Regions from separate parts of the Lactobacillus sp. B3795 genome, predicted to be linked through region 2. Evidence: riboswitches for the same ligand, from Rfam matches in the RefSeq annotation. Region 2 holds a riboswitch; the other holds the start of a gene.
What was found. Region 2 has a riboswitch for thiamine pyrophosphate ahead of thiW (energy coupling factor transporter S component ThiW). Riboswitches for the same ligand answer to the same signal wherever they lie in the genome.

Region 1: linked by a shared signal. The riboswitch ahead of J3U50_RS01000 (ECF transporter S component) and the one ahead of thiW (energy coupling factor transporter S component ThiW) in region 2 are both predicted to bind thiamine pyrophosphate.

Annotation. Positions count from the first base shown of each region.
Region 1 covers NZ_JAFNPE010000001.1:207,684-219,395, forward strand. The annotation lists gene J3U50_RS00990 (energy-coupling factor transporter transmembrane protein EcfT) at 1-382, opposite strand, end outside; gene J3U50_RS00995 (ATP-binding cassette domain-containing protein) at 382-1,794, opposite strand; gene J3U50_RS01000 (ECF transporter S component) at 1,810-2,364, opposite strand; TPP riboswitch at 2,443-2,537, opposite strand; gene J3U50_RS01005 (D-alanyl-D-alanine carboxypeptidase family protein) at 2,687-3,697, shown strand; gene J3U50_RS01010 (LVIS_2131 family protein) at 3,786-4,406, shown strand; gene J3U50_RS01015 (MFS transporter) at 4,537-5,910, shown strand; gene J3U50_RS01020 (APC family permease) at 5,947-7,347, opposite strand; gene J3U50_RS01025 (LysR family transcriptional regulator) at 7,455-8,324, shown strand; gene J3U50_RS01030 (FAD/NAD(P)-binding protein) at 8,356-10,212, opposite strand; gene J3U50_RS01035 (hypothetical protein) at 10,335-10,664, shown strand; gene J3U50_RS01040 (YbhB/YbcL family Raf kinase inhibitor-like protein) at 10,703-11,212, opposite strand; gene J3U50_RS01045 (hypothetical protein) at 11,223-11,684, opposite strand.
Region 2 covers NZ_JAFNPE010000014.1:36,587-48,298, forward strand. The annotation lists gene J3U50_RS05525 (cation:proton antiporter) at 1-702, shown strand, start outside; gene thiW (energy coupling factor transporter S component ThiW) at 733-1,242, opposite strand; TPP riboswitch at 1,337-1,430, opposite strand; gene J3U50_RS05535 (hypothetical protein) at 1,741-2,019, shown strand; gene J3U50_RS05540 (GNAT family N-acetyltransferase) at 2,042-2,467, shown strand; gene J3U50_RS05545 (acetoin reductase) at 2,628-3,401, shown strand; gene J3U50_RS05550 (hypothetical protein) at 3,449-4,213, opposite strand; gene J3U50_RS05555 (B3/4 domain-containing protein) at 4,379-5,089, opposite strand; gene J3U50_RS05560 (cation:proton antiporter) at 5,643-6,797, opposite strand; gene J3U50_RS05565 (YoaK family protein) at 6,947-7,603, shown strand; gene J3U50_RS05570 (ElyC/SanA/YdcF family protein) at 7,702-8,847, shown strand; gene nrdD (anaerobic ribonucleoside-triphosphate reductase) at 9,167-11,341, shown strand; gene nrdG (anaerobic ribonucleoside-triphosphate reductase activating protein) at 11,310-11,712, shown strand, end outside.

The DNA.
Region 1 (11,712 bases), on a different contig from region 2:
TGATGGTTTCAATCAAGTTAAAGGCACCCATGACTCCGTAGGCAAACTTGCTGGGCACGTGAAAGTTTTGTTCCAGACTACCAGCCAAATCCTCGATGGAGGTCTTACAAGTGTAAGTTCCACCTAGAGTGACAAACGCGTATAGACGAGTCACCAATAAGATACCGTATTGATAGTCACCATTCATCTTTTGGGCGAAATAGATTCCGGCCGCAGGAATTAGGGTAACTAATAATAAGTATAGAATTCGCTTAACTGAAGCGAAGAATATTAGATAGATTAGACTAACAATGAAAATAACTAGGTTTAGTCTAACTGATGTTGTAAATGAAATCTCCAATGCAATCACTAACATCATCAGTAGTTTTAATACGGGATTCATTAAAAGGCCTCCTGATAAGTTAGTTTGTGATCATCAAATGCTAAATGGTAATCAACTAAGTTCTCTAGACCATGAGTTTGGTGAGAAATCAGTAGTTGGGTTTGTCCCTTAGCTTTTGCATGATTCAATAAATCAACAACCACGGCAACATATTCAATGTTGATACCATTAAAAGGTTCGTCCAGAAGAAGAAGTGAGTGTCCCATCATGACCATGCTTAGGATTTGTAGTCGTTTTTTTTGGCCATCACTTAAAGAGTAGATGACACGATCGGATAGCTCATCTAGACCAAGCTTTTGAGTGTATTCAGCGATTTGGGCTTCGTCCAACCAATTGTTGAATGCATTCTTCTTGGATAGTTCTAGTTCGTCTTCGACGGTGATTTTAATGAATTGCTTGGTTGATTCTTGGAAAATCATTCCAACGCTTTGTAAGTACTTGTTTAAACGAATTTGGCGAATTGATTTGTGGTCGAAGTTAATTTCTCCATCAAAATCATGTTGCTTGATAAATGTTTTAAACAGACTTGATTTACCACATCCATTGGGACCGGTAATTAAAGTAGTCTTTTGCTTCATCAAGTCTAAATCTAAATGATTGATTAATTGCATGTCGTAGTTGGCAATTGATAAATCAAAACAGTTAACGATGGGTTCTCCAACAACTTCGTTTGATAGTGGACGATTTGTGGAATCGTTGAATTGATTGAACAATTCTTTGACTGCCGCATCATCTAAAGGTTTAAACGTTGTGTTGTCTTCATCAAAACCGATTAACTGGTCGATTTGATTTTTGTAGCCCATAAGATCATGATCGATACCGATGACAATCTTGCCTGATTCCTTTAGCTGGCTCAATAGACTAATCAGTTCCAGACGAGACTTGATATCGACATTGGCAAATGGTTCATCCAATAGAATAACAGGAGCGTTAATTGCTACGATGATACTTAGCGCAACCTTTTGTTTTTCACCACCGGAAAGAGTTTTGAATTCGCGCTTTCTTAAGTCATTGGTATGAGTGAAAGAAAGGGCATCTTCGATGACTTGATCCATTTTATCAGGTTCAATCTGAAGATTTTCTAGGGTGAAGATAAATTCATCCTCTACGGTAGCCATACAAAATTGTTGCATTGGATCTTGGAACATCATGGAAATAGTTTCGCGCAATTCCCATTCTGAAAATTCCAAGATATCTTGGTGATTAAAATTGATAACGCCGTCGATTGTACCGTCGTTATATTGTGGATAAAATCCTGCGATTGTTTTCAAAAGCGTTGATTTACCAGAACCCGAAGGACTGTATATCAATGCCATTTGATTAGATTCGAAAGCCAGGCTAACCCCTTTAAAAGTCGGCTTCGAAGTACCAGTATATTGGTATGTCAAATTGTTAATTGATAAGTTATTCAAAAATTGACACTCCTATTATTTGATAACGTGACTCTTTTCCAACATGTTGGCGATTAGTTTTGATAACACACCACCGAAGATGAAGATTGAAATGAATCTTACGATGAATAAGATGATAAGCATGTGGATAGCATATGCGTTGTAACCACTCTTGAACCAGTCATAGATAAATGTGATGACAGTAGTTGAGATGGTAGTAGCGAATACACCTAACCAGTCGAAGTGCTTGTATTTAGTAGCAGCGAAACCTAATTCAGTTGCGATACCTTGTTCGATACCAACAATGATAGTTTCGACACCCCATTGTCCACCTAAGAACATTTCAACGATGGCACCGATGACCTCAGCTAAGAATGGAGCACCAGGACGTTTGAAGATAAAACCAGCAAGTGGAGCTGCCATTACCCAAAGACCAAGTAGTAGATCGTTAGCAAGAGGTGCTAGACCATAAGGAGTAAGTGCAAGACTTACTGCGTTGTATAGAAAACCTGTGGCGAAAAAGATAATTCCACAGATAATTGAGATTAATGTAAGTAAAATGATGTTTCTAAGTGACCATGTGTTTTTCATAGTTTCCTCCAGAAAAAAAGGACCCCAAACAACACGTGTTTGGAGTCCAATTTATTTTTATAATTTGTAAAGCATTAAAAAATAAAAGGGTTGTTTTCCTTCGCAGGGATTATCCTGAATCAGGTACTATGGGTATGAATCTCAGCCGAATTCCGGCACCCCAAACATTAATTATCAATTTAAATTAACTATACTATTTATTAAATTTAAATGCAATGCTTATATTTTCATTAACATTTTTAAAAATCTGGATACCTTGTCGTAACGGCGATTTCGTGGTAACTTTAGATAGTAAAATTATGATAAATGGAAGTAAAAATGAATGAAGAAATCAGTAAAAAGACTAACAATAATATTCGTCGCGGCGATTGGATTAGGGGCATACGAACAATTTAATAATCCATTCTCATTTATTCGCGAAGAATACACCAAAATAACAAATGCAAAACATGGTTATCAACCAGACTACCAACAAGATCCACAAGCATATAAGACCGACTTAATTAAGGTGTCACAGGATAAAGTAAAGAACGCGAGTGCTGCTGTGGCATTGGATGCTACCAAGAATAAGGTGGTTTATTCACAAAACGGGGACAAGAAGATTAAGGTGGCATCATTAGCCAAACTGATGACATTATACCTAGCGATTCAAAAGGCCGAAAAGACCAACGGCTGGAATCAAGTTGTCGACACCAGTAACAAGGGACTAAAGAAACTGGGTGACGACGTTGAACTAGGTGGATTTAAGTTCAAAGACGGTCATAAATACACAGTCCGAGACCTTTATAAGGCTGCGTTAGTCCAATCATCCAACAATGCGGCAATCGCATTGGGACAATGGGTGGCAGGATCTAATGTGAAGTTCATCAAGATGATGAATGAACAAGCCAAGGCATGGCATCTAGACGCTACCTTTGTGTCATCATCAGGACTTGAAAATAGCGATCTAGCAAAATTTGGTTACGCTCAAGTCGGTGGCAAGGACGACGCCAATATGATTTCAGCCAAGAGTATTGCAGTCATTGCCGACCACGTCCTATCAATTTATCCAAAGGCAATCGATGATGCCAAACAAGTGTATGAAAAAGTTGACGGTCAAACTTTATTCAATGAAAATAGTTTACTACCCGGTCGACCTTTCTATGATGAGAGTTTACACGTCGATGGATTAAAGACCGGTTATACTGTTGCCGCTGGACTATGTCTAGTTGCGACTGCTCAACAACCTGGCAAAGATCGAGTAATCACCGTTGTGGTTAACGACTATGCCGAATTTTCCGACACTGCCAAGTTGATTAAATTGGTTAACAACCACGATTCAGCATTGAAATAATAATAGTTAGCATAAGAATTTTGTATTTTTCTGAAAATAGTGTAGAATAGTAAAGTATCTTTGATTACTAGTATAAAGGAGAAGATTTATGGAATCGGCCTGGAATATAGTTGGCCTACTTCTTTGGATAGTTTTAGTTATTTATGCAATTTTTATTATTCATAACATCGGGGTAAGAAGAAGTAGGCTAATCATAAATGGGCACTACGACTTTTCATTAACTCACCATTTAAAGACGGTTTTACAAATCGTCATTTTATTTGCTGGGATTGGATTTATGTCTTTTGAGACATTCTATCCAAACGTTAATGGATCAAACGTTGTCACAACACGTGACTTCAAGCCATTAATTTTGGATACCAATGGTAACAGCTCTTACTATGTGAAGGTCAAAAGTGGGAATAATTCATCTTTGAATCAGTCTTACTCATATTTGGTTAATGGACAACGTCTATCAGTATCAAGTTCTGCATCAAGCGTGCTAGTTGGTACTAATAGTGAAATTAATGTTCAAAAGTCAGCGGTTAGATGGAATGACAATGAAGCTAAGACGCTAGACAAGAAATACCAAAGAGCGTGGGTTGCCGACGTAACCGTTACGTATAAAGACAGTTTTTGGAATGGAATCGGATTACATGCAAGACGTAAGTTCAAGAGTTATACTCTAATCCGAATTCCGGATAATTCATTTATTTATAACGAAAAATAAAAAAAGCCGCTGGATTTCAACCAGGGCTTTTTTTTGTCTTAAGTTTGCTTTTTTATAATTTTTCTATTATACTTTTTAATCGTTATCATTTATACAAATTTTATAGGAGAAGAAATATAATGATTATTTAATGAAAGATAGAATTTCTAGAAGTGTATTATTATCGATTTTAGCCGTTGGTGTGATGACGTTTGGTGGGGTCACAGTTGAGACTTCCATGAACATCACATTCCCAACCTTGATTAATGAGTTCCACATTGGTTTGAATGTGGTTCAATGGATAACAACTAGTTATCTACTGGTCCTATCAAGTGTTATTCCAATCTCTAAGTTTTTAAAGGAACGTTATACCGTTAAATCACTATTTGTATTTTCCGGGATTATGTTTTTGATTGGTTTAATTGTTGATGCCACCGCACCATCGTTTGCGTTTATATTGTTAGGTCGAATCATCCAAGGAATTGGAACCGGGATTGCGTTACCTTTGATGTTTAACATCATTTTGGATAACGTCCCTATAAGTCGACTAGGATTTATGATGGGAGTAGGATCGTTAATCACAGCGGCTGCCTCTGCCATCGGACCAACCTTTGGAGGAGTTATCGTAAATACGCTGGGATGGCGTTATATTTTTATTTTCTTAATTCCAGTACTATTGATTGCTTTGGCATTGGGAATTTATTCAATTCCTAAGATTAATCAGGGCGATTTATACAAAAATCGTTTTGACTACGGTGGATTCCTTCTAGTAGTGATTACATTCTTCGGTTTGATTATCGGAATTAGCAACATCAGTACTGCAGACGTTATTAGTGTGAACACAATATTGCCAATCTTGATTGGTATCATCTCTTTGGTGATCTTCATCATAACCCAATCAAGAAAACACCAACCATTATTAAACGTTAATATCTTGAAGAATGGTGCTTATTCTAAGTATTTATTAGCATTCTTCATTAACCAATTAATTATCTTGGGCCTTGCTTTCATAGTACCAAACTACGTGCAAATCATTAACCATAGTTCATCTAGTGTCGCTGGTTTAATCCTGCTACCAGGTGCCATTTTGGGCGCAATTATTTCACCGTTATCCGGTGCATTGCTTGATAAACTAGGTGCCAAGAAGCCAATTCTTTCCGGATCTGGACTTATCATCATTTCATTGTTGATTTTAACTTTTGCATCAAGTCATATTAGTGATGGCATGTTTTTAGCATTGTATTCACTAATCATGATTGGAATTGGTTTATCATATGGAAACATTATGACGAAAGCATTGAGTTTCTTACAAAGCGAAATTCAAGCAGATGGGAATGCAATCCTAACCACAATTCAACAGTTTGCCGGAGCAATCGGAACTGTAATTGTGGCCACCATCATTACCAAGGTGGACAACCTAAACTTGGGTATTGCTACGATTGGGTTTGCGGTCGCATTACTATTCTTATTAATAATTATGATTATTCAATTCGTGGTTGTCTTAACAACACGAGATAAAAAATAAAAAAAGACCAAGTCGATTCGACTTGGTCTTTTTTTTTTATTCTTGTTTTTGTAGTTTAGAATGGTGAACTCCGTAAACGAAGTAGAAGATAAATCCAATCACAATCCAGATACCAACGGAAATCTTGGTAATGTCTGGAAGCATGATGATAAAGAAGATGCTGAATACTCCAGCTACAATTGGTAGGAATGGATACCATGGCATCTTAAATCCTGTGTTTTTAATATCTTTTCTACGACGAAGTTTGATAACACCAAATGAGATGAATGCAAAGGCAATCAATGTTCCGGCGTTAATCAATGATGCTAGTTGAGTCAATGGAACCAAACCAGCAAAGACAGCTTGAACGATGGTTGCGATAATAATCGCATTCTTTGGTACTGAGTGCTTGGCGTTAACGCGACCGATGAACTTAGGCAAAAGACCATCTCTACCAAGTGCGTACACTAGGCGAGAACCACCGATGAACATAGTCACCATGGCGGTAAAGATTCCAAACAAAGCACCGATAGTAATTAGCTTGTTGAATGCTGACAAGTGAATGATTTGAAGAGCGTAAGCAGCGGGATCGTCAACGTTTAGTTCTTTGTAGTTAACGATTCCAGTAAGTACCATTGAAAATGCAACGTATAGAACGACGGCAAAAACCACAGTTCCGATAATTCCCTTGATAACGTTCTTACCTGGGTCGATGGTTTCAGCGGAGTTAGAAGCTAATGCATCAAAACCGATGAAAGCAAAGAAGACAGTGGCAGCTGCTGTGAAGATACCACCCATACCAAATGGAGTTGAGTGGAATTGAGCAGGGTAGAAAGGAACATAGTTACTTGTCTTAACGTAGAAAGCACCGATGACGATGAAAATAATGATAATAGCGACTTTGACGATTACGGCGAAGTTTTCAACACGTTTAGACATTTCTGAACCCATTAGAAGAATTCCGGCGATGACCACCACAATGATAACGGCTGAGATATTAATCACGCCACCTTCCATTGGACTGGCTTGTAGCGCAGTTGGTAAATGAATGCCGATGGCGGCTAAGATATTGTTGTTAAAGTAAGCAGCAAATCCGGTCGCTTCTGCCGATACTGCCAAGAAGTATTCAAGGATTAAGGCCCAACCCAAAATCCAACCAACAATTTCACCGTAGACAACGGAACCAAATGAATAAGCTGATCCGGCAATTGGCATGGCTGATGAAAATTCGGCGTATGCCATACCAACTAATCCAGAAACGATGGCTGCCATCAAAAAGGCAATCGCAACGGCAGGACCCGCATGACTGGCTGCTTCATGTCCAGGAAGGATGAAAATCCCGGTACCAATCACGGCACCGATACCCAAGCCGATTAAGTCTTTAGTGGTCAAAGACTTGGATAATCGTGAATCGGCCTCTAAATAATTGCTAACCGATTCCTTTTTAAAAATTTGCATAGATATCAACACCTTTTCTTGTTTATTTGTACTATTAACTATATAATGAGTACCAACATAAGTAAAATTAATAAATTCAATATTTACATAAGAAAAGATGATATAAGATGAACCGATTTATTGTACTAGAAGCAGTATTACAGAATAAGAGTTTTACCAAAGCAGCCGAACAACTGGGTTATACCCAATCTTCAGTCAGTCAAATGATGTCCAATCTGGAAAAAGAATTCAACATGCACATACTAAAACGTTCCAGATCAGGAGTCGAATTGACACCAGATGGGGAAAAACTTTATCCACATATCAGACAAGCACTACGTCAATACCGTGGATTAATCGACACCGCTAACGCGATTAATGGTCTTCAATCAGGAACGGTCAGAATCGGAGCTATTACCAGTGTTAGTTGTTACTGGTTGCCAGACCTCTTCAAGGAGTTTAAGGCCCTTTATCCACAGATTAATTTCGTTTTAAACCAGGGTGACTATGGAACCATCATCGATTGGTTGAAAACCGACCAAATTGATTTTGCCATCATGACCGCTGAATACGGAGAGGGCTTTAATAAGACAATTGTCCACAACACCAACATGAATGCATTTATTCCCGTTGACCATCCATATGCTAACGCCGATGCTGTGCCAATTGAAGCCCTTGCTGATGATCCATTCATCCTAGTTGAGGGTGGTGGATACAGTGAACCGCTTGAAGCATTTAAACGCTCTGGTGTTAAACCTAACGTGCAATATAAGATTCAAGATGACTACACCATCATGGCGATGGTCGAAGCGGGACTAGGGGTCAGCATCCTATCCGAACTAGTATACCGTCGCACCGACTTTAACATCGTCAGCAAACCGGTTGAGCCCAACGTGACTAGACCGGTCGCAATTGTGTATAAGAGTAAGGATGAACTACCAATCGCCAGCCAACATTTTGCGAAGTTCATCATCGACAGAAAAGAAGAACTAAAATAAAAAAAGCCATTCGAATGAATGGCTTTTTTGTTTACATGTAAATGGTTGGGTTTTCAACAGGGATGTCTAATAGTCCTTTAGCGATATCATCTCCGGCGCGTAAGATTGAGTCATTGACACCTGGACGAGGGATAGCTGAGGTAACGAAGTATAATCCTTCGGTATTTAATCCCCATGTGTATAAGTTTGGTTGGCCGACCACTTGGTCAGTCTTAATATCGATATCCACAGATGAGTTATCCACTGTTTCACCATCAGATAAGGTGATTGGAAGTGGCTTGATTAAGCCTTTGTCCATCATACTAGTGATAACAGGGTTTGCGGAAACCTTGGTAACAGGAGCGTTGGTACGGGCTTCGATTAAAGCATCACCGTGGATAATTTCTTCACCATAGAATGCTGAACGGGTGATGAACTTGTGGTTGGCACCGATGACTTGCATTTGAGGGCCGATAATCTTAACGATACCGGCATCCATCAATGCTAAAATTTCTTGGCTTCGAACTGCTGGAGCACCTTGTGATAGGAACTTCATGTCAGAAGAGAAACGACCTAGGTACTTATGCACTAAATCATCGTTTGTGAATAAGTGGTTGGATAACACGTAACGGATGTTGTCACGAAGATCACGTAGCATTTCTAGTGAACCGATAACAGGACCGGTCTTAGAGCCTAGTAGGGCGTCGTCAATCATTTCTTTTAACCAAGTCTTGATGTGTTCTTGATAGTTATCCAGTGTGGATATCTTTACACCAGCGACTGGATTTAAAATCCTATCCCAATCAAAGACTTCTTCAGTTGGTAGGTGGTAACTACCGATTAAAGCGTTGTGGTTGTCGGTTTCTTTGAACTTCTTTTGGAAGTCGTCAACATCGATTTCTGGATGTTTTAGACTGAATAAGAAACTGTAGTAACGATATTCGATGTCCAATCTTAATAACATGTGGAAATCTTCAAAAGAGATGTGACCATCCTTTAGGTGGTTATCCACATTTTCGTTGGTTAAAAAGACAGCTGGATAGTTTTCATTGAATGCCTTTTGGCTAATTGCCTTAGGATAGTAAGGCACCCCACGTCTAGAACCAGCGTAGATAGTAGGTTCATCACCTGATGCGTGGTAGGTTAAAGTGTCGTCACCGTTGTCGGTAAAGTATCCACCACGACCTTCGGTTAGACGGGATACGAAGTCATTAAAACTAAGGCCCATTCCACGGATAATCACATTTTGATCACTGGTGATTGTTGATAAGTCCGCTTCATCAGCTTCACCAGGTAAAATATAGGTTAAATCGTAGTCCGTAGCGTATTTTTGCAGTGATTCTTGGTCATTGGTTAACTTATTTTCTTGTTGACCTAGACTGAATACTAGCTTATCAACAGGGTAATCCACATCACCCACAGATACGACGAAAGAATCGTCTTTGACCTTTTCGACGTTATCCACATTTTGATTGAAGTGAACAGCTAAATTGATCTTGTCATTATCCTTGATTTGTTCAACTAATTGTTGGAAGAACCATTGGCAGTAGGCACCGCAAATGGCACGAGGTACATAACTTCTGTCGTTAATCTTATCAACAGCTGTTAGTAACTCGTCCTTGTTGTCAACATCTAGACTGTTGATAAACTCTTTTGAGATATCTGATTGGCACCATTGCGCAATGCATAGGGCACCGTCTTGTCCATCATTGAATAATGAAAGTTCATTGGCAGGGGTATTCATAATTAGACTAATTGGTTGTTTGACTTTCCAGACACGGCCACCTGCAACGGCACGATCGAAAAGATGAATTGTTAAATTGTCATGATCAGATGATTCAAAGTTTTGAATCAAATTGTTAAGCATTAACAGACCACGAGGGCCTGCACCGATAATTCCGATTTTCATTTCGAACACTCCTTTATAATAAGATAATAACATGATTGAAAAAGTGATTTCATTTTTAACGCATTATTTTCTAAAAATGATTATGGATTATGATAAAATAGCAGTTAAGGATGGTGTTAATAATGAGTGAATTAATTCCAGAAAACATGGACGAAGTAAAATTAAAGATGGCTCGTATGCTAATCGACGGACACAAGGTAACCGAAGAAGAAGTAATCTTCCAAGCGGTTGCTGATCTATTCCAAGATTACCTAGAAGAAGCAGAAGAAGGTCACTACGACACTTCTAAGCTAGCTGATGATGGAGTAACCTTCACAGTTACTGGTATCAGTGGTCGTCAAATTGCTGAATTTAAATCAAATGGAGAAAGCTTTGTTGAGGACTTCAAAAAAGACGCATTAGACTTGTGCTTTAGACTAGAAGACGAAGCCCAACGAATTGCTCGACTATAAAAATAAAAAGCGTTGCCAAATTGGCAGCGCTTTTTTTATTAGTTTTCAACAGGTAAATCGACTTTTACTTGTTCGATAATATGACCTTCGATGTTATGAAGTAGTTCGTTGTACCAGAAGCCATCCTTGAAGTTTAGCTTTTGGTCTAACGCATAAACGGTCAATGTGTAATCATGAACACCACTTGGTGGCTTAGGTCCCATGTACTTGTGACTGATAGGTTGATCACCTAGGTTATAGATGTGACCGGCTGAACTGTTGTTACCTTGAGTCCAGTGAAATGGATTTTCTTGACTGGCATTTTCAGGAACAACCACGTCCATACCATCTAGTCCAGCGACTAACCAGTGAATCCATTCAAAACCACACACGGGAATTGAATCTAAATCGGTTAGCGCAAAGGCGATTTCCTTGGTGTCGGCAGGAACATCTTCAATTGAGAAGGGAAATGATACGATAGGAAAATCGTTTTGCTTAAATTCCTCAGCTGCATGACGAGTGTACTTGTCTGGTAGACGGTTGTTGTCTAACTTAACGTTTACTTTCATGAAAAGTCTCCTATCTAACGAATTTTAAGATGTAATAACCTTGTGAATCGGCTGAAACGGTATAGGTTTGATAACCAGCCTGGATCCACTGACTTTGTGTTGCCTTAGCGTAGTTTTGCGCGTCAGCAACGGAACTAAAGATATGAGTACCATCAAACATGGTTTTCTTCTTTGATTGGTTTGATGAGTTACTCTTAGTTTGGTTATTCTTACTTTGTTCGGATGTATTAGATTCATCCATACTTGAACTACTTTGATTACTTGATTGAGTCATCTTAGTGGTTTGATTGTCATGGCTGCTAGTGAAGTAGGTAACGGCCTTTACTCCGCCTAAGATTAATGCTGCCACAACGACGATAAAGATAATAATTGGCCAAATGTGATTTGAGTTTGACTGATTATTTTCGGAGTTCATAAATGTATCATCGAAAGTATATTTACGAATACGGTTATCATTGTCACCATTATTCATAATAATAATCCTCCATTCGGAAAAAAGA
Region 2 (11,712 bases):
TTAGGTGCCGCAGTGGCAGATGATATTCTTTCAATTTTACTGTTAAGCATTGTTATTACATTTACCAGCGGTAGCTCATCAAAGGGAAAGCCAAACATTATCCTTTTGATATTAATGCAAATTGGATTCTTTATTTTCGTTTGGATTTTATTCATCTTAGTCAAAAAATTCAAAATTAAACTTACTCCTACATTGGCACCAATAGTTGCTTTAATCGTTTGTTTATCATTATCCGCTTTGGCAGAACACGTTCAAATCAGCGCAATTACTGGAGCATTCTTCGCTGGAATATTAGTCGGACAGACTAATTATAAAAAATCAGTTAATCACCAAATGAATCAACTTGGTAATCTATTATTCATTCCAATTTTCTTCGTAAACGTTGGTCTTAACATGAATATAAGAGGAATCGTAGAAAACGCATCATTATTCCTGATCATATCAATTATTGCTGTTATAACAAAGTTCTTAGGAGCATATTTAGGATCTCGTTTCTTTAAATTCACTCAATTATCCGCAACCGAAATTGGTGTTGGAATGATTAGTCGAGGCGAAGTTGGTTTAATTATTGCCGAAATCGGTTTGAAAAATAATCTAATCTCAGATAATTACTACTCAACAATCATCGCTTCAATTATATTAACCACAATTTTGGCACCATTATTACTAAAACCAATCGTGATGAAAATAAAACAAATATAAAAAGACACCCCGTGGGTGTCTTTTTTTAGTTTACTTAAAAAATAGCTTTTGAATATCTTTAAACTGACGAGTCTTTGAAAGTCTCAATAAGATAACGTATGCGATGATGGATCCTGAAATTGCACCACCAAAGAATTTTGGCGTGAACACGAACCAGAATAGTTGGTTAGAACTTCCGGTGTACCAAACCATGACAGGATATGAAGCAAGTGAGCCCAATACCCCAGTTCCAATGATTTCACCGATGACAGCCATCCAATTTTTACGGTAGATAAGATATAGTAATCCGGCCAAAAACGCCCCGAAGACTGCTCCGGTGAATGCTAGTGGTGGAATTCCTAGCAATAACATTCTAAGGCAAGCACAGACGATAGCCATGACTAGTGCATACCAAGGTCCCATCAATACCGCTGCTGTTACGTTTAGTACTGATGACATTGGTGCCATTCCTTCAATTCTAAAAATGGGTGATAAAACGAAATCTAGTGCAATCATAATTGCTAAAATTGTTACTTTCTTGATGCTAACTTTTGAATCCATTAATAAAGCTCCCCTCAAATATGTATACTTCATTAATGGGGTATTCCTGCACAGCATCTTAATTAAAAAAGTCCCTATCTATTTAGATAGGGACAGTCCAAGTGCGTTTATCTTCCCTAGCGCCAGCATTATCTGGATCAGGTTCTTGGGTATAATCTCAGCCGATTAAGGCACCCCATTAATGTTTGTATTCTCAAATCATATCGTAGTTGAATGAAATAGTCAAAAGAATATAATACTAGAAAAAAGGAGTGAAGTGTTATTAACCTTTTAAGGGAAATATTTATAAATATTCTTGTTCCGCTATCTTCAATAAGTGCCTTAATATTAACAATATTTTATAGACATTTAGACACAAAAATTATCGAAAAAAAACAAGCTAAACACATAAATATATGGCTTGAAAAGAGCGAAAAAAAGCCAGGTCAAGGTTTGTATACAATATATAACAGTAGCGAAGAATGCATTTACAATGTGTTTTTATTTGGAAGAAGTAATATGCAAAGTAGACATGGAATTAACAAAGAAGGAAAAAATCTTAAAGAAGTTATAATGGGAAACAATCATATTTTTGGATACTTTGAATTCTTTAAACCAAATTCTTATAAAATATTTAAACATCCTCTCGGGAGTGCCACCGGAAATGAACACATGGTTCCAGAAGTTTTCTTTACCGATTCTAATGGCATTTCATGGTACAGACACTCAAATGGAATATTAGAAAAATTTAATTATATTCCGTTTCTCGAAAGTGGGTATATTGGGAAACATGTTTAAATAAAAAAAGGTGGAATCAATCATGTGGAAGACTAAACAATTTTCAGAACTAACCCTAGAAGAACTTTTCGAAATTTATCGCGTCAGATCAGAAGTATTCGTTGAGGAACAACACATCGTCTACACTGATCCAGATGAAAATGACAAGCAATCACTGCACGTTTTTGAAACCAATGGAAAGGCCATCACCGCGTACGCCAGAATCTTCAAAGATGACGACCACGTTACATTTGGCCGTGTCTTAACCACCCAACAAGTCCGCGGAACCGGTAAGGGTAAGGAACTTTTGGAATATATTCTAAAAGTTATCAAGGAACACTTCCCTAACACCAGAGTCGAAATCGACGCTCAAGCACATGCAGTTGGCTATTATGAAAAAGGCGGCTTCAAAGTTACAAGTGAACCATTTATTGAAGCTGGAATTGATCATATTAAGATGGAATACTAATAAAAAGACCCTACTAAGGGCCTTTTTTTCTCTAGTATATACAAATTTATAAAAAAGTTTATTATTGTATAAGTTTAGTTAACAATTATTGTTTTATCTATCATACTGGCTCTATAATAGCGGTGGAATGATTTTATTATCCGCTAGGAGGTTCTATATTATGGTTAAAAAAGTTGCTTTAATTACAGGTGCTGGTCAAGGTATTGGAAAAGGAATTGCTTTACAGTTAAGCAACGATGGATTTACCGTTGCACTCGCAGGTCGTCATCTAGATAAGGTTAATGATGTAGCGACCGAAATTAATAATACCGGTGGTCAAGCCATCGGAATTCAATGTGATGTCCATAAGAAAGAAGATGTACAAAAAGCCATTGAAGTGGCCGTTTCTGAATTCGGCCAGCTTGATGTTTATATTAACAACGCCGGAATTGCTATCGTTGATCCAGTGGAAGACATCTCAGAAAAGGATGCAAGCAATCTATTGGAAATCAATGTTTTAGGCTCTTTATACGGAATTCAAGCTGCTGCTAAACAATTTAAGAAGCAAGGAACACCTGGTAAAATCATTAACGCTTCCTCAATCGCAGGTTACGAAGGCTTCCCAATGCTAAGTGTTTACTCAGCAACTAAGTTTGCGATTAGAGGATTAACACAAGCTGCAGCCAAGGAATTGGCAAAGGATAAGATTACCGTAAACTCATACTGCCCTGGTATCGTTTTAACTCCAATGTGGGACGAAATCGATGATAAAATGACTAAACTAGACGGTCGTGAAAAGGGATCTGCTTTAAAGGATGCAATTAATAGCATTGCTTTAGGCCGTGGTGAACAACCAGAAGACGTCGCTAACCTTGTCTCATTCTTATCAAGTGATAAATCAAATTACATTACCGGCCAATCAATTATCGTTGATGGTGGAATTCAATTTTCATAAAAACCAAATAAAAAAAGCCTACCGAAAGCGGTGGGCTTTTTTAAATGTTAAAAGTTAAGGTTAACAGCAATAGTGTTATCAGGTGTGTAGTTAAATGTGAATGAACTAAAGTCAGCTGGAGTTGAATCATCAGTTCCAACGAAAGTTAGGTCAACCACTTGTTGACTGTTTGCTGGAACATCCATTGCATATCCACTCCATGATGGGTAAAGTTTCTTATCAACATTGTTTGATGATATATAAGTACTGTCATTATCACTAATAAAGTATGAGTGGTCTGATGAACTATCTGGGTTTTGAACTAAGAAAGTAAATGTCATTGCAGTATGATATTGACTATTCGTTAAGTTATAGTAAGTAATACCCTTTAATGTTAGTTTATTTGGTGCATCACTATCATTGCTATCATCACTAATAAGTTGATCATTGTAAGACTTGTATTGCTTATTAGTGTATTCAACCTTAAGAGAATTATCACCTGTTGGGTTGATAGTAATAGTTGGGTTCTTGTAAGTAATTGGAGTAGGTCCAGCAGGCTTCTTTACAACATGCTTCTTAACTGCCTTCTTAGTTGGTTTCTTCTTGGTTACTTTTTTCTTTGAATGCTTTTTAGTAGCCTTCTTTTTACTCTTCTTTGTTGCCTTCTTGTGTTTCTTTGAAGACTTCTTTGCTTTCTTGTGCTTCTTAGTGTCTTTATGATGAGTAGCAGCGTTTGCTTCTACTGATGTAAAGGCGCTGACAGAAGTTGATGCACTAGCAGCAAAAAGTGTGAATACTACCAAAATGGCAAGAAATGACTTTTTGATTTTCATATCAAAATCCCCCTAATTTATGTATCAAAATTAAAATATAATTGCAATAAGGTAATAATATTATAATATTTATTAAATGTCTATTTAAAAATTAGTATTTAAGCATAAGAATATGATAATTAAAAATAAAAATAACCGTTGAACTATAAGCTCAACGGTTATTTTTTAAATTTCTATGCTTGAGTTTTTGGCATCTAAATGATGAATATTTGAATTAATGTTCATGTAGTTTTCTAAATTCATCTTCAAAAAGTCCATCGCATCGTTTGTGGCTTTCTTTTGTGATTCATCAATTGCTTCCATTACCATAATGGCGTTTTTGGTATCCTCAGTTAGCATGGTTCTTTGACCATCACGCCAGTTAAGACAGCGACAAACAGCTCCCTTACCATCATAATAAATGACTTCGCCTTCTAATGCCGGTTCATTTTCGTCGTCACCTAATGGGAAGAAATCCTCTCCACCTTTAGCAACACCCAAGTGCATATCTCCTTCAATTGTATCTAAATCTTCACCACCACAAGGAACTCCATATGTTAATGATGATGCATTATAGATATCAACCAATGGATTAATTGATCCAACACCCTTACCTTGATCTACTCGTTTTAGCAGTGCTTCAATTGAAGAACGCGCTCCCTTTTTCTTCTTAAATTGTTGGTAAATAGAACGCCATTTATCGACAACATCGTTTTTTCTAAACTCTTCTTCAGTTAAGAACTGTTGTGCGTCTTCATGTGCCTTTTCTAGTAAATTATCTACTTTATCTTGTTCTTCTTTGGCTAAATTGTTATTGATATTTTTTAAAATCATCACGTTAATTTGTGCATCTGGAAAAATATCGAAAAAATCGTCGTCAATAGTAAACTTTGTCACTGAGAGCACTCCTATCATTTAATATGTAATAATACTATCACTAATTTATATAATTTTTAACACATTTTGACACATGCCATCCAAAAGCATTTGTGATTTTACTAACTTATCATCCATCTATAATTTTTTTATTTTTACTTCGTGTCCAATAATTCATCAATATCGATACTTAAATGAATATTTATGAACTCTGTGTTTATTTTTAAGTTTTTCACTAAATTTATTTCCGTTAGAACCCCTGATACAATAGTGAAAAATCAATAAGGAGGAGTTAATCATCATTCATTTAAAGTGTCCGATTTGCGGTAATTTATTCTTCAATCAAATCAAATGTAAGTACTGTCGTCTTATCACTGCTCAACTAAAAAGAGATCTAAAAAAATCATATAAACGATTTACAAATTCCTTTGATAGAAACGTCCGCCACATGAGTCGGTTTGGTGATGAAAGATTCCTACCACTACTAGCTTTTATTTGTGCGATTGTGACCGTTGTTATTATCGATTTAATCCTGGTATTAATATCTTATATTCCATAAAAAAAGAGGGTCAGCTTATACTGACTCTCTTTTGCGTTTCCATAATACGACTGGTTTTAAAATTAGTGGAGCTAAGATTGTTGTCACAACGATTACAGCAATCAATGTTGAATAATAGCTAGTCGAAATAAAATGACTGCCCAATCCAGCTTGTGCGATAACAATTCCGACTTCTCCTCGACTAATCATCCCCGCCCCGATTTCCACGGAGTTTGCTAAGTCGATTCGGCTAAGTTTGGCACCGATAAAGGCACCTAAGAACTTAGTAACCACCGCTAGCACAGTTAGGATTACAAACATCAATAAGTGCTTGTAGATTCCGTTAACTTGCATATCAACACCAATACTTACAAAGAAGATTGGAATTGGCAGCAATGTTCCTAGGCTCTTTAACCTAGACATTAGTACCTTTTTAAACTTAGTCTGACTGATGATTAGGCCAGCAAAGAAAGCACCTGTGACGGCACTTAATCTGACCATTTCGGCAGTTCCAGCTAAGAATAGGCACAATAGGAATGAATATACCCCTGCCTTAGCAGGATCAACATCCAAAATGTTGATTAATAAAGTTACAATCTTATAGCAAAGCCACAAGAATAAGAAAAATACAATTTGTAAAATAATTAGGAATAATGCATCTGAATCACCGTGGCCACGGCCCACTCCTAAAATAGGAATAGAGACACTTAGCAAGACGATTGAAATAATATCATCGGCTACGGCTGCGGCTAAAATCGTAATTCCAGCTGCGGATTTCAATTCATGCATTTCTTCTAAGACGGCAACTGAGATGGACACTGATGTTGCCGCGAACACGATTCCGATAAAGGCACTTTCAATAATCGAAAGTTGGAAGTATCTACAGATTAGATAAATTGATCCGACCGGAAACACTACCCCAAACAGTGCCACGATGACACCTGTACCAAAATACTTCTTCAATCTGTCGATATCACAAGTTAGACCGGCACCAAACATCAATAGTGCAGCCCCCAATGAAGCTAGTGCAATTACAATATCCTGTCGGTGAATCAATCCTAGTACGGATGGGCCAAGAATGACACCACCCATGATTTGTCCGACTACCTCTGGAATGTGAATTTTAGAAGCAATCATTCCAAAAAATTTCGCAAATGTAATCATTAAAAACAATGCGATTAAATAATCCAAATAAATCCTTCTCCCCGAATAAAACAATTCTGTTTATTTTAAAACAATATGGTAGTACTATTTATAAATAACTTATGTATAACTTATTACTTTAGAGAAAGGGAGTCAACATTATCGACGCACCTCACCCCGCCCGATTCGGTGAAAAAATATCAACGGCATTCTTCTTAACCTCCATCGGTGGTTGTCTTGATGCCTATACTTACATCGAACATGGTGGAATATTTGCAAGTACCCAAACAGGGAATTTAATTTTGTCCGCATTAGCGTTGACACAATTCGATTATGGTCACTTTTTAGAAAGAATTTTACCGGTGATTGCATTTTCAATCGGAATTCTATTAGCTAATTGGATTCACCATAATCTAGATAAACATAAACTAAACTACTGGAAGGTCTATATTTTGGCCATTGAAATTGCAGTCTGTACAATTGTGGGCTTTTTGAAATACAACGTCCCGCAATTAATGATCACGACTTCAATGTCTTTAACCACGGCCCTTCAGCTTTCAACATTTAATACAATGTCTGGATTGGGATACTCCAATATGTTTAGTACTGGAAACCTTCAAAAAACAATGAATAACCTATTCTTGTATTTGGAAACTAAAAAACACGAATTCAAAACCAAGTTACTTTACTACGGTGGCCTGGTTTTAAGTTTTCTATGCGGAGCTTTTGAGGCCAGCATCCTATCACTTTTCTTCCATACTAAGACCATCTGGGTTGTCGGTTTGGAACTAATCGTCATTTTAGTATTCCAAATTCGCTGCATCCTAATCTATCGACACGAAAACCAACTATAAAAGAGTAAATTTCAAATTTACTCTTTTTTTACGTTTAATTTACTTAAAAATAACATCGCACTGCTAATCTGTAGTTACTAAAGCAGAGGAGGGGTTGGATGTTAAAAAAACACAAATACCTTTTATTACTATCGACATTTCTATTCATGGGTCAATCGGCACTATCACCAAAGTTTACATCGCACGCTAGCAGTGAAACCAAGGCTAAGCAATACAATTATAATTTCTCTTACAAATCCGTTTTAGACCACCTAAAGCAGGATAAGAGTATGCAATCCAAGCTTGATGCCATTAATCAAGCAATCTTGTATAATTACTGGAACAAACCTAATTTTGGCACAACGCAAAAGGTTGGTGTGACCAGCTCCTCTAACAATGACGAACTAATCTCGTTGTTTGAAAAGGCCCTAAAAATCAGCCCCAATAACGTCCAATACCTACTGGGATTGGCTTCCATCTACCAGTTAAACGGAAATCCAAAGGAAGCTCAATTGGTATTAAACAGAATCAGAAATATCAATCCGAGTAACTATCAGGCATTACTCCAATTAGCGATGAATAATGAACTATTCAAACAACCAAAAAAATTCAATTCTTCACTTCAAAAACTAAATCGTTTGAACAGCACTAAAACCGATCAAATCAAAAAGGTCACTCAATTAATCACAAAATCATTGGATATGAAGTTAAACCAAACCGTTAAAAGCACTAATAAAGATGGTAAAAGTGACTACATTGTCATCTTAGGATTTGTCCTAGATAGCAATGGAAAACCACAAAAGACGCTGGTTCAACGACTAGAGAAAGGATTGGCGCTAGCTAAACAACAACCAAAGGCCAAAATAATCGTCTCCGGTGGTGAACTTCCAGCTGAACCAAAGGTTGAATCCAAGGTTATGAAGAACTGGTTGATTCAGCACGGCGTGGAAAGTGATCGTATCATCACCGAACAAGGTTCACTCGACACCGTCGGCAACGCTTTAAACGTAACTCAGATATTGAACAATCACCACGCCAAACACGCAACAATTGTCTCCAGCGCATCTCATATGCGTCGAGCATATACACTGTTTGAGACCGCCAAACTGGTTTCAAACGGGAAATACAGTCTTTCTCAACTAGTATCTGTCGATGATCCAAACGCCCTAAACGCATTAAAACAAACTGATCCAGCGGTAAATAAAATCCTCTTAGATTCATTAAGAACCAGTGGCTATTGGTTAATTCCAAACATCCAACGATAATCCCAAAAAGAACTTTTTCAATAAAGTTCTTTTTTTGTGTTTTTCATTCGGATTTCACTTATTAAACGTTAGTATATCAATACTTTGGGCACGATACGTAAGCATTCAATTTGAACATTTTTAGACAAAATTCCAAAAATGTTCGACGAAAAAAGGCGAAATCGCTCATCACTACGTATTATGAGAAAATTAAATTATTATAATCATTCAGTACGCACTATTCAAATTGACATTCAAGAATGTTTTTACACTATATATGCGTGTTAACATTATTTCAGACACAAGTTATAGTGTATATTTTAAGGATAGGACTGATATAATGTTTGATAAAACTTTTGCCCATTTAAACGTTATAAAGAATTCTGGCGACAAGACCAAATTCTATAAATACAAGATTGATTTTGTGCTAAATCAACTGGGTATTAGTAAGGAAGATAACAAGCGTTTCTTTGAACGTTTGAACCTATTTACTAAGGATCAAGAAGAAATTACCTCAAGTCATATTCATGACTTCATCATTCAATTTCTAGAAGAAAATGATTTCTTAGATGCTAAAGAGCAATACTTAAAATATGAACAAAAAGACATTGAAAAATTCAAGAAAGCAACCGATGTAAAGGCTCGAATCGACCAACTATTCAACCGTTACGACAGAGTTGTTCACGAAAATGCCAACAAAGATAGTAACGTCTTTAACACCCAAAGAGACCTAGAAGCAGGGGCTGCCAGCAAGGCCATCGGTCTTCAAATGCTACCTCCACTAGTAGCCAAAGCTCACCTTAGAGGTGATATTCACTGGCACGATTTAGACTACTCACCAGCAACTCCTGAAACCAACTGTTGCTTAGTTGATTTTGCAGAAATGTTGAATAACGGTTTTAAGATTGGTAACGCCGAAGTTAAATCACCTCGCTCAATCCAAACTGCGACCGCTCAAGTTTCTCAAATCATTGCCAACGTAGCATCCCTACAATACGGTGGACTATCATTCGACCGTGCCGATCAAGTATTGGCACCATTTGCCGAAATTAACTATGAAAAGCACTTAAAGACTGCCTCAGAATGGGTAGAAGAAGACAAGCGCGAAGAATACGCAAAAGACCGTACTAAGAAGGATATCTTCGACGCTATGCAATCACTAGAATACGAAATTAACACCCTATACTCATCACAAGGTCAAACACCTTTTACCACTGTTAGTTTCGGTCTAGGTACCAACTGGATTGAAAAGGAAATCCAAAAAGACATCCTAAGAATTCGTATTAAAGGACTTGGTAAGGAACGTCGTACTGCCATCTTCCCTAAGCTTATCTATGTATTGAAGAAAGGCTTAAATTTAAACCCTAACGACGAAAATTACGACGTGAAAGAACTAGCTATCGAATGTGCTACAAAGCGTATGTACCCTGATATTTTGATGTACGACAAACTTTGTGAAATCACCGGTGACTTCAAGGCCCCAATGGGTTGTCGATCATTTCTACCTAAGTGGACTGACGAAAACGGTAAAGCCGTAAACGCCGGTCGTATGAACCTAGGTGTTGTGACCGTTAACCTTCCACGTATCGCACTATTGGCCAATGGTGACATGGACTTATTCTGGCACATCTTTGAAGAAAAACTAGATATCGTTCACCAAGCCATGGCATACCGTATCGAAAGAACGAAGGAAGCCAAACCAGATAACGCCCCACTACTATACAAGTACGGTGCATTTGGTAAACGTCTAAAATCAACTGACAGCGTTGATGAACTATTTAGAAACGAACGTGCTACAGTATCACTTGGTTACATCGGACTATACGAAGTAGGAACTGCCTTCTTCGGTCCAGATTGGGAATCAAACCAAGAAGCTCACGACTTCACTGTCAGCATCGTTGCTGAATTAAACCGTCTATGCCGTGTATGGAGTAAGGAAAGTGGCTACCACTACAGCCTATACTCCACTCCAGCCGAATCATTAACCGATACATTTGCTCAAGACGATATCGAAAAATTCGGTAAGGTTAAAGACATCACCGATAAGGAATACTACACTAACAGTTTCCACTACGACGTTAGAAAACGTCCTAACCCATTTGAAAAACTAACATTTGAAGAAGCTTATCCTCACTATGCCTCAGCTGGATTCATTCACTACTGTGAATACCCTAACCTAAAGCAAAACCCTAAGGCACTAGAAGCCGTTTGGGACTGGGCATACGACCATGTTGGATACCTAGGTACCAACACTTCAATCGATAAGTGCTTCAAGTGTGGTTTCAAGGGTGAATTTGAAGCTACCGCCCGTGGTTTCAAGTGTCCTCAATGTGGCAACCACGATCCTAAGTACTGTGACGTTGTTAAGAGAACTTGCGGTTACTTAGGTAACCCTCAAGCACGTCCAATGGTTCACGGTCGTCACGTTGAAATTTCATCACGTCAAAAGAATATGTCGAAAGGAATGGTAGAAAGTGTCGCACATGAAGAGACAGCCAAACAATCCAAAGCCTAAGGAATGGCTTGCAAAAGACTTAAGCCAACAATATATTGCTGACTATAAGCCATTTAACTTCGTTGATGGTGAGGGAATCCGTTGCAGTATCTATGTTTCTGGTTGCAAGTTCTTATGCCCCGGCTGTTACAATGTCGCCTCACAAAACTTCCATTACGGACAACCTTACTCACAAGATTTAGAAGACCAAATCATCGAAGATATGAAAAAAGATTACGTTCAAGGTCTTACCCTATTGGGTGGAGAACCTTTCTTGAATACGCAAGTTTGCCTTCGTTTATGCAAACGAGTTAGAGAAGAATTCGGCCACACCAAGGACATCTGGTCATGGTCAGGTTACACATTCGATGAATTACTAAAAGATTCATATG